2 regions of the Cupriavidus sp. SHE genome follow, and region 1 is predicted to be linked to the other one. Evidence: predicted binding sites of a transcription regulator. Region 1 holds the regulator's gene; the other holds the start of a gene.
The links. The regulator NrdR, encoded in region 1, represses ribonucleotide reductase genes. The targets are predictions, from matches to a motif close to CACNANATNTNGTG.

Region 1 (5,035 bases):
TGACGCCATCGGCCTTCAACACGGACATCACGTCGAGCACAGCTTCGTACTTGACGGAGCGGTCGGCGGCGATCACCACCGGCTGGTCCGGATTTTCATTCTGACGCTGGTGCACGAAATCGATCAGGCCGCGCTTGTCGAGCTTGCGCTCGAACGCGTTGCCAGCGTTGTCCTTGCCACGCGCGGTCAGCTCGCCGTCCTCGTGCACGGTGACGATGATCGGCGGCGTCTGTTGCTGCGGCGTGGCATTGGCCACCGACGGCAGGTCCACCACGGCCGGGTTCACGATTGGTGCTGCCACCATGAAGATAACGAGCAGCACGAGCATCACGTCGATATACGGCACGACGTTGATTTCCGCACTGGCCCGACGGCGTGATCCGCCGCGGCGCTGAATGGCTGCCATGACTGGTGCTCCCCCGCTCTCGGTTTAACGCGTCTGGCGCTGAAGGATGTTCAGGAATTCTTCCATGAAGCTTTCGAACCGGATGGCCAGACGGTCGATTTCCGTGGCATACCGGTTGTAGGCGATCACGGCCGGGATGGCTGCAAACAGGCCGATCGCGGTGGCCACGAGTGCCTCGGCGATACCAGGCGCCACCGACGCAAGAGTCGCCTGCTGCACATTCGACAGACCACGGAATGCGTTCATGATCCCCCAGACCGTGCCGAACAGGCCGATATAAGGGCTGACCGAACCGACCGACGCCAGGAACGGCAGGTGCGATTCGAGCACGTCCATTTCGCGCTGGTACGCGGCGCGCATCGCGCGACGGGCGGCGTCGAGCAGCGCGCCGGCCTCATTGCCGCGTTCGCGTGCCTTCAGGAACTCGCCCATGCCCGATTCGAAGATCCGTTCCAGGGCGCCGGTGTTGTGACGATTGTTGACCGCACTGTTATAGAGCGCCTGCAGGTCGCCGCCTGCCCAGAAATCGCGCTCGAAGCCCTCGGTCTGCGTGCGCGCGGCGCGCAGTGCCAGGTGCTTGCGGAAAATGTAGGTCCACGAGAACAGGGACATCACCAGCAGCAGGGCCATGACGGCCTGTGCCAGCAGACTGGCGTGAAGTACCAGCGAAATGATCGACAGGTCTTGCGTGACGGTCACTGGATTCATCGAGCGTTTTTGATAGTGGCGAGAACAGGGGCAGGAATCGGGGTCGGCCGGAACGTGCTTTTATCGACACATCCGACTCGAATTTGGCCGGCGGCCAGCATCAGCTCGCCACGCCAGGCTTCCTGGGCAAATTGGACCGACGCCGGTCCGACGCGTTCGATATGCGTACGGATCTCGAGCTGGTCGTCCAGCCGGGCGGGCGCATTGTATTCCACAGTGGTGCTGCGGACGATGAAGACCACGCCGGACGAATCCGCGAGGCTCCGCTGTTCGACGCCGAGCGAGCGCAGCCATTCGGTCCTGGCCCGTTCGAAGAATTTGAGGTAGTTGGCGTAGAACACCACGCCGCCTGCGTCGGTATCTTCCCAATACACGCGCAGCGGCCATACGAAATTTGGCATGGCGGGCATTGTAACGGAGTGCACTGGTAAACCCGTGTGTGACTTTGCAACAGCAAGTTGCGAGCCAATCCTCGCCAGGCCTTGCCGGATCAGGGCCGAGCGCGCATCCGGGCCGGCCATCGTCTTGCAGCAAGCCGCTTGCTCGCGTAAACTCTGCGGCAACCATTCCACCTTGCGCGACTGGCGAAGTCAGTGGGTACTACCACGAGGAAGCGCAAGTTCATTGGGCGTGATATTCGATGCGCCTGCCGCTCGCCTGGGCAGCGAATGGGAAGCAGGGTGCGCCCTGCACCGGCTGGTCGCGTTTTCGCGCCCCCGGTGCTGGACGCCAGTGCCTTCCCCGCGCGCCCTAATACGCGAAAATCCCGCAATACAGAGTAGCGTCGACAGGCATCCGGTTTTCGTACCGGCCGTGCCATCCGCTCTCCCTTTTAAACAGACGAGTCACGCCATGTTTGAACGTAGCCGCTTCACGATCGAGCAGATCGACCCCGAAGTCTTTGCCGCGATCCAGAAGGAAAACCAGCGTCAGGAAGACCACATCGAACTGATCGCTTCCGAGAACTACACCTCGCCGGCCGTGATGGCCGCCCAGGGTTCGCAACTCACCAACAAGTACGCCGAAGGCTATCCCGGCAAGCGCTACTACGGCGGTTGCGAGTACGTGGACGTGGTGGAGCAGCTCGCCATCGACCGCGTGAAGCAACTGTTTGGCGCCGAAGCCGCCAACGTGCAGCCGAACTCGGGCTCGCAGGCCAACCAGGGCGTGTTCTTCGCCATGCTCAAGCCGGGCGACACGATCATGGGCATGAGCCTGGCCGAAGGCGGTCACCTGACCCACGGCATGGCGCTGAACATGAGCGGCAAGTGGTTCAACGTGGTCAGCTACGGCCTGAACGCGCAGGAAGACATCGACTACGACGCGCTGGAAAAGCTGGCCCACGAGAAGAAGCCGAAGCTGATCATCGCCGGCGCCTCGGCCTTCGCGCTGCGCATTGACTTCGAACGCATCGCCAAGGTTGCCAAGGCTATTGGTGCCTACTTCATGGTGGACATGGCCCACTATGCCGGCCTGATCGCCGCCGGTGTGTACCCGAACCCGGTGCCGCACGCCGACTTCGTGACCACCACCACCCACAAGAGCCTGCGTGGCCCGCGCGGTGGCGTGATCCTGATGAAGGCCGAGCATGAGAAGGCCATCAACTCGGCCATCTTCCCGGGCATCCAGGGTGGTCCGCTGATGCACGTGATCGCCGGCAAGGCCGTGGCCTTCAAGGAAGCGCTGCAGCCGGACTTCAAGGCGTATCAGGAACAGGTGGTCAAGAACGCCGCCGCACTGGCCGAAACGCTGATTGCCCGCGGTCTGCGCATCGTGTCGGGCCGTACGGAAAGCCACGTGATGCTGGTAGACCTGCGCGCCAAGAAGATCACCGGCAAGGAAGCCGAGAAGATCCTCGGCGACGCTCATATCACGGTGAACAAGAACGCGATCCCGAACGATCCGGAAAAGCCGTTCGTCACCTCGGGCATCCGCCTGGGCTCGCCGGCCATGACCACGCGCGGCTTCAAGGAAGAAGAAGCCCGCCAGGTGGCCAACCTGCTCGCCGACGTGCTGGACAACCCGCACGACGAGGCCAACATCGCCGCCGTGCGCGAACAGGTTGCCGCACTGACCCGTCGCTTCCCGGTCTACGGCTGATTCGCCAGTCGATCGCGCTATAGTTAGCGCACACGAACGGCGCTGCCACCTCAGAGGTGGCAGCGCCGTTTCAACAACCGCAGGACCGCAACAGAAATCGAAGATGCAAATGCGGTCAGGCTCTTACTTTCAGGTGGTCAGGCATGAAATGCCCCTTCTGCGGTCATTCCAGCACTCAGGTTCTTGACAGCCGCGTCTCGGAAGATGGCGATACCGTGCGCCGCCGACGCCGCTGCGAAGCCTGCGACCGCCGCTTCACCACCTACGAGCGGATCGAGCTGTTCTTTCCCGCCATCGTCAAGAAAAATGGCTCACGCGTGGACTACGCGCGCGCCAAGCTCAAGGATTCGATGCGGCTGGCACTGCGCAAGCGGCCAGTTTCCGCCGAGGCCATCGACGAAGCGATCACTCGCATCGAAGAAAAGCTGCTGGCTCTGGGCGAGAAGGAAATCCCGAGCAGCCAGGTCGGCGAGCTGGTCATGCGTGAGCTTCGCAAGCTCGACAAGATCGCCTATATCCGCTTTGCCTCCGTGTATCGCAGCTTCGAGGACGTTTCCGAATTCCGGGAAATGCTCGACGAATTTTCGTCATCCACCCCACGAAAGGGGTAATAAGGACCGCAAAAAAGCTGGCTGATCACCACTTGCCGCTCTTGGCTAGAGACAGGCAAGCGAGCGCGCGTGCAAGTCCGCCTCATGGCGTGGCGCAACCCGGATCTCGAATGCCAGACGCGCGTGATGTCACGCCCCTGACGCCTCTGGCACTCACTCGGATGTTTCCGGGCTCGACTCGGAAACACACTGACACCAATCCTCCACAGCCAGACACGTCCTGACAGCATCCCCGCCGTTATCGTGGCCTTCCGTTCCAATCGAACCGATACGCCATGGTTGCCCGCCTTCACCCCTGCTCCCCTTCGTTGACTTCGTGCCGAGGTCACGTCCTGTTCGAAGCATTGCTGAGCCTGGCCTTCATCGGCCTGGGCGCGATACCGCTGGGGATGCTCGGCACGGTCTCGCTGCGCTGGACCGGTGAACAGGAACGCCTGACCACCGCACTGATGCGGGCCGCTGAACTGGCCGAAGCAAGTGCGATGGCATTGCAGCCACCCGGCAACGACGCGCTCCCGATCCCACTTTGCGGATTGGCCGAGCAGGACAAGCGTTGCGTGCCAGACAAACGCCTCGCGATCGCAGCCATCGAGAGCCGTTCTCCGACGGATGCAGCCGGAGTCGACACCATGCCTACCCGGCTGGCATTGTGGGTGGCGCCATGAGGGCAAGTTCGCAGCATCACGGCTTCACCTTGGTGGGCATGATGATCGGTGTCGCGCTTGGCACGATTGCAATGCTCGCTGCGCTGACCATGTGGCAGGTCATGCGGGACGCCTATGCCAGTGTGGCAGACGGGATCGAGATCGAAGAGCGCGGTCAGCGCGCATTGGCCATCATCGCGCATGCGATCCGGCATGCGGGCTGGATTCCCGCGCATGTTGCGCTGGAGCCCGCACACCCCGCCCCGCAGGTGCCGCTTGAAGGCCGTGACGATTGTGGTGCGCCATCGATCGATGACGGGCTGGAATGTGGGCGACGCGGCGTCCGTGGCAGCGATGCACTGCTCGTGCGATTTTCCGGCAGCGGTCGCGAAACCGATCCAAGCCTGGCCGACGGCACGATGACTGACTGCAGTGGCTACGCGCTGCCCGCAAAAACAGTTGGCGACGGCATCGCGCCGCCAGCACACCATGCCGCGACCAACGTCTTCTATATCGGCAACGGTAGCGACGGCGTTCCCCAGTTGCTGTGCCGTTACCCGCGCCGC
Region 2 (5,035 bases), on a different contig from region 1:
CCCAGCTCCTCCCCCGCACAGCGGGAGAGGGAAGCAGACCGAGGGTACTTTCAGGTGTTGCTTACTGGCAGGCTTCGCACTCTTCGAAGCCAGGATCGCCCGGACGCATCGTGCAGACCGCGCCCTCGGCCTCCGGCATCGCCGGTGCAGCCGACGCCGCAGCGTCGATGCCCGACTGGCCGTCAGCGCCCGACGACACCGCGTTCAGCGAACCGCGCTGCACGGTGGACTTCTCCACGTGCGTGGCGGCCATCGTGCGCAGGTAGTACGTGGTCTTCAGACCACGCAGCCAGGCCAGCTTGTAGGTGTCGTCCAGCTTCTTGCCCGAAGCGCCGGCCATGTAGATGTTCAGCGACTGGGCCTGGTCGATCCACTTCTGACGGCGGCTGGCGGCTTCCACGAGCCAGGTCGGTTCCACTTCGAACGCCGTGGCGTAGATGTCCCGCAGGTCCTGCGGAATGCGGTCGATGCGGGCCAGCGAGCCGTCGAAGTACTTCAGGTCGGCGACCATCACTTCGTCCCACAGGCCGCGTTCCTTCAGGTCGCGCACGAGGTAGTCGTTCACTACCGTGAACTCGCCCGAGAGGTTCGACTTCACGTACAGGTTCTGGAACGTCGGCTCGATGCAGGCGGACACGCCGATGATGTTCGAAATGGTCGCGGTCGGGGCGATCGCGATGCAGTTCGAGTTGCGCATGCCGTGCTGCTTGATGCGGCCGCGCAGGTTGTCCCAGTCCATCGTCGACGACAGGTCCACGTCCAGGTAGCCGCCACGTTCTTCGGCCAGCAGCTTCAGCGAATCCTGCGGCAGGATGCCACGATCCCACAGCGAACCCTCGTAGGTGCTGTAACGGCCTCGCTCTTCGGCCAGCTCGGTCGAAGCCTGGTAGGCGTAGTAGCACACGGCTTCCATCGACGTATCGGCGAACTTCACCGCGGCGTCGCTGGCGTACGGCGTGCGCAGCACGTGCAGGCAGTCCTGGAAGCCCATGATGCCCATACCCACCGGACGGTGGCGCAGGTTCGAGTTGCGCGCCTTCTCTACCGCGTAGTAGTTGATGTCGATCACGTTGTCGAGCATGCGCATCGCGGTGCGGATCGTCTTCTGCAGCTTGGCGTGATCCAGCACGTACGTGCCATCGGCCTGTTGCATCAGGTGGGCCACCAGGTTCACGGAACCCAGGTTGCACACGGCGATTTCGCTCTCGTTCGTGTTCAGCGTGATTTCCGTGCACAGGTTCGAGCTATGCACCACACCCACGTGCTGCTGCGGGCTGCGGATGTTGCACGGGTCCTTGAACGTGATCCACGGATGGCCGGTTTCGAACAGCATGCCCAGCATCTTGCGCCACAGCTGCATGGCCGGCACTTTCTTGAACAGCTTCAGTTCGCCGTTGGCGGCCTTGGCTTCGTAGCCCAGGTAGGCCTGCTCGAATGCCTTGCCGACCTTGTCATGCAGGTCCGGGCAGCTGGCCGGCGAGAACAGCGTCCATTCGCCATTTTCCATCACACGCTTCATGAACAGGTCCGGAATCCAGTTGGCCGTGTTCATGTCGTGCGTGCGGCGGCGGTCGTCGCCGGTGTTCTTGCGCAGCTCGAGGAATTCCTCGATGTCAAGGTGCCACGTTTCCAGGTACGCGCAGACCGCGCCCTTGCGCTTGCCGCCCTGGTTCACGGCCACGGCCGTGTCGTTGACCACCTTCAGGAACGGCACCACGCCCTGCGACTTGCCGTTGGTGCCCTTGATGTGCGAGCCCAGCGCGCGCACGTTGGTCCAGTCGTTGCCCAGGCCGCCAGCGAACTTCGACAGCAGCGCGTTTTCCTTGAGCGCCTCGTAGATGCCTTCCAGGTCGTCCGAGACCGTGGTCAGGTAGCACGACGACAGCTGCGAGCGGCGCGTGCCCGAGTTGAACAGCGTCGGGGTCGACGACATGAAATCGAACGACGACAGCAGCTGGTAGAACTCGATCGCGCGCGCTTCACGGTCCTTCTCTTCCAGCGCCAGGCCCATGGCCACGCGCATGAAGAACGCCTGCGGCATTTCGATGCGCACTTCGTCCACGTGCAGGAAGTAGCGGTCGTACAGCGTCTGCAGGCCCAGGTAGTTGAACTGGAAGTCGCGCGAGGCGTCCAGCGCGGCGCCCAGGCGGGCCAGGTCGTACGTAGCCAGCTTTTCGTCGAGCAGTTCGGCTTCGATACCGCGGGCGATGAACTTCGGGAAGTACTCGGCGTACTTCGTCGCCATCTCGGTCTGGGTCACTTCGGCGCCCAGGATTTCCTTGCGGATCGTGTGCAGCAGGATACGGGCGGTCACCTGGCTGTAGGCCGGGTCCTTCTCGATCAGCGTGCGCGCGGCCAGGATGGCGGAGTCGTAGACCTGCGTCATCGGCACGCCGTCGTACAGGTTCTTGAGCGTTTCCTTCAGGATCGGCTCTGCGCTGACGGCCTTGCCGAGGCCGCTGCAGGCGTTATCGATCAGCGCGTGCAACGTCGCCAAGTCCAGCTGGTACGTCACACCGTTATCGGTCACGTTGAACGACACGCCGGCTTCCTGCACGCGGGCCACCGCCTGCGCGTTGGCCTGGGCGCGTTCCTGCGTGCGCTTTTCGCGGTACAGCACGTAGGCGCGGGCCACCTCATGTTCGCCCGAGCGCATCAGCGCCAGTTCCACGTGATCCTGCACGTCTTCGATATGGAACGTGCCGCCGTTCGGACGGCTGCGCACCAGCGCGCGCACCACATTCTGGGTCAGTTGCTCGACGATCTCGCGCACGCGCGCGGATCCCGCGCCCTGGCCGCCGTTGACGGCCAGGAATGCCTTGGTCATGGCCACGGCAATCTTGTTCGGCTCGAACGACACCACGGCGCCGTTACGGCGGATCAGCTTGTAGTCCTGATAGGTAACGCCTGCAGCGACGGGGCTCTGCTGCGCAATGCCGGCTGCTGCGCCAGCAACGCCAGTCACGCCAGTGGTTTGTTGTTCGTTTTGGGCCGTTTGCATGAGGTAACTCCTGTTTTAACCCTTGTATTGAAGACTTCTGCTGAAGATGACAAAGTCCCTAGCAAAATGCGCTCCAGAAGACACTCGACACTGGCCATGCCAGGCGAGAACCAAACTGCACAGGCGTTCATTCTGCTAGGGACTCTTTTACAGCCCGACCCGGTTGAATTTTGTGACGCACACACCGCAAGCTGCTGCAGCGATGCTTCACTCTTGGGTCGGCTCCCCGGAAAAACCACTAGATATAGTGGTCACATCGAAAATCTGGGCTAAGTATAGTGAAACGAGACTGAATGACCAGTCTTGACAATCAGCTTTCACATTGCCGTGCCGGCGGTGCGGCAGCGCCACAATCCCGCAAAGCCCGCTGCCTCAAGGGTTCGCGGCGAGCCGTTCGGTGGCGCACAAGATTTTGAAAATATTTCTATGGGAACAGGTCGGCGATAGGTGCCCCAGAATGTGGCAGCCGTCGTGACGATTCGGGGCCCGCGCACCCTATTTGACACCCCTGGAAAACCTACCTTGCCTGCCGGTACGGCATCATCGCCGGCGGTAGCGCGGCCTGTTTCGCAAAGCGGCTCCAGTCGAAGTGGGGGCCTGGGTCGGTCTTGCGTCCCGGCGCAATGTCGCTGTGACCAGCGACGCCCTGGATCGGATAGGCGGCCCGCAGGGCACTCACCAGCGCGGCCACCGTCTCGTATTGAGCTGGCGTGAACGGCTGGTCGTCGGTGCCCTCAATCTCGATGCCGATCGAGAAGTCGTTGCAGCGTTGGCGTCCGCAATAGTCGGACTGGCCGGCGTGCCACGCACGTTGTGTGCAGGCGACAAACTGAACCGGCTCGCCATCGCGGCGGATCAGGAAGTGGGCCGATACCCGGACATCGCGAATCGTCTCGAAAAACGGATGGCGCGTGGCATCGAGCCGATTCTGGAAGAACGCCTCGATATCGTCGGAGCCGAACTGCCCCGGCGGCAGGCTGATGTTGTGCAGTACCACCACATCGACCGCCATGCCTTCGGGGCGGGCGTCGAAGTTCGGGGACGGCACGTGGCGGGCTGCGGGGACCCAGCCGTCGGCGTTGGGCCGCCAGTCGCGGACCCGGCCTGCGGCGTCAGACATCGCGCCCCTCCCCTTCGGCCAGCGATTCGCTATCGTCCCGGCCGCTGCGCCCATCCTCCTCGCAGATACCGAGCTGTTCGATCCGATACCGCAACTGGCGGAAGTTCAAACCCAGCAGCGGCGCCGCGGCGGTCCGGTTGAAGCCGGTCTGCCGCAAGGCACGCAGGATCAGCTCGCGCTCCATCGCCTCCAGGTGCGCGGGAAGATTGATCGGGAACGTGGTGGCAGCCGGCGCGCCAGCATCGGGGGCAGGCGCGGCGACCGGCCCCGCCACGGGGATCGGGGCCGGCACGGGCGCCGGTTCTGGCATCACCGCCACGGGTGTCGCCGGAGCGGGCACGCCCCAGGCTCCGGCGTTACCCCACCGGTGATACATGGCTGCCGGCGGCACGGCAGTCAACGGCGGCGCCGCGAGGGGCACCGCCGCCGCCATGGCCGTCTGCATCAGCGCGGCACGCTCGATGCCGGTGTCGAGCGGCCCCAGGTCGGCCACCTCGATCTCCTCGCTTTCAGCGAACGCGTAGGCACGCTCGAGCAGGTTCTCGAGTTCGCGCACGTTCCCCGGAAATTCGTACGCGCAGAGCCATTCCAGCGCCGCGCGCGACAGCCGCTTGGGATGCGCATCGCCGTAGCGCACAGCCAGATGCTCGAGAATCGCACGGGCAAGCACCGGGATGTCCTCGGCGCGCTCGCGCATCGTGGGCATCCGGAGTTCGAGCACGTTGAGGCGGTAGAACAAGTCCTGCCGGAATGCCCCGGCGGCAACCATCGCGGCCAGATCCTTGTGGCTGGCGCACATGACGCGCACATCCACGCTGTCTTCCTTGCTGGCGCCGATCTTGCGCACGCGGCGTTCCTGCAACGCGCGCAGCAGCTTCACCTGCATCGCCAGTGGCAGGTCCGCGACCTCATCG

Region 2: RN01_RS00075 (ribonucleoside-diphosphate reductase subunit alpha) is a predicted target of NrdR. The motif match lies at 3,238-3,251, and genes of this name have one in related genera.

Annotation. Positions count from the first base shown of each region.
Region 1 covers NZ_JWMB01000012.1:29,768-34,802, reverse strand. Annotated here, with positions in the region: gene tolR (protein TolR) at 1-406, opposite strand, end outside; gene tolQ (protein TolQ) at 431-1,114, opposite strand; gene ybgC (tol-pal system-associated acyl-CoA thioesterase) at 1,111-1,515, opposite strand; ZMP/ZTP riboswitch at 1,682-1,784, shown strand; gene glyA (serine hydroxymethyltransferase) at 1,967-3,214, shown strand; gene nrdR (transcriptional regulator NrdR) at 3,358-3,825, shown strand; gene RN01_RS06065 (hypothetical protein) at 4,101-4,490, shown strand; gene RN01_RS06060 (PilW family protein) at 4,487-5,035, shown strand, end outside.
Region 2 covers NZ_JWMB01000001.1:13,693-18,727, reverse strand. Annotated here, with positions in the region: gene RN01_RS00075 (ribonucleoside-diphosphate reductase subunit alpha) at 62-3,001, opposite strand; gene ampD (1,6-anhydro-N-acetylmuramyl-L-alanine amidase AmpD) at 3,519-4,121, opposite strand; gene RN01_RS00065 (sigma-54 dependent transcriptional regulator) at 4,114-5,035, opposite strand, start outside.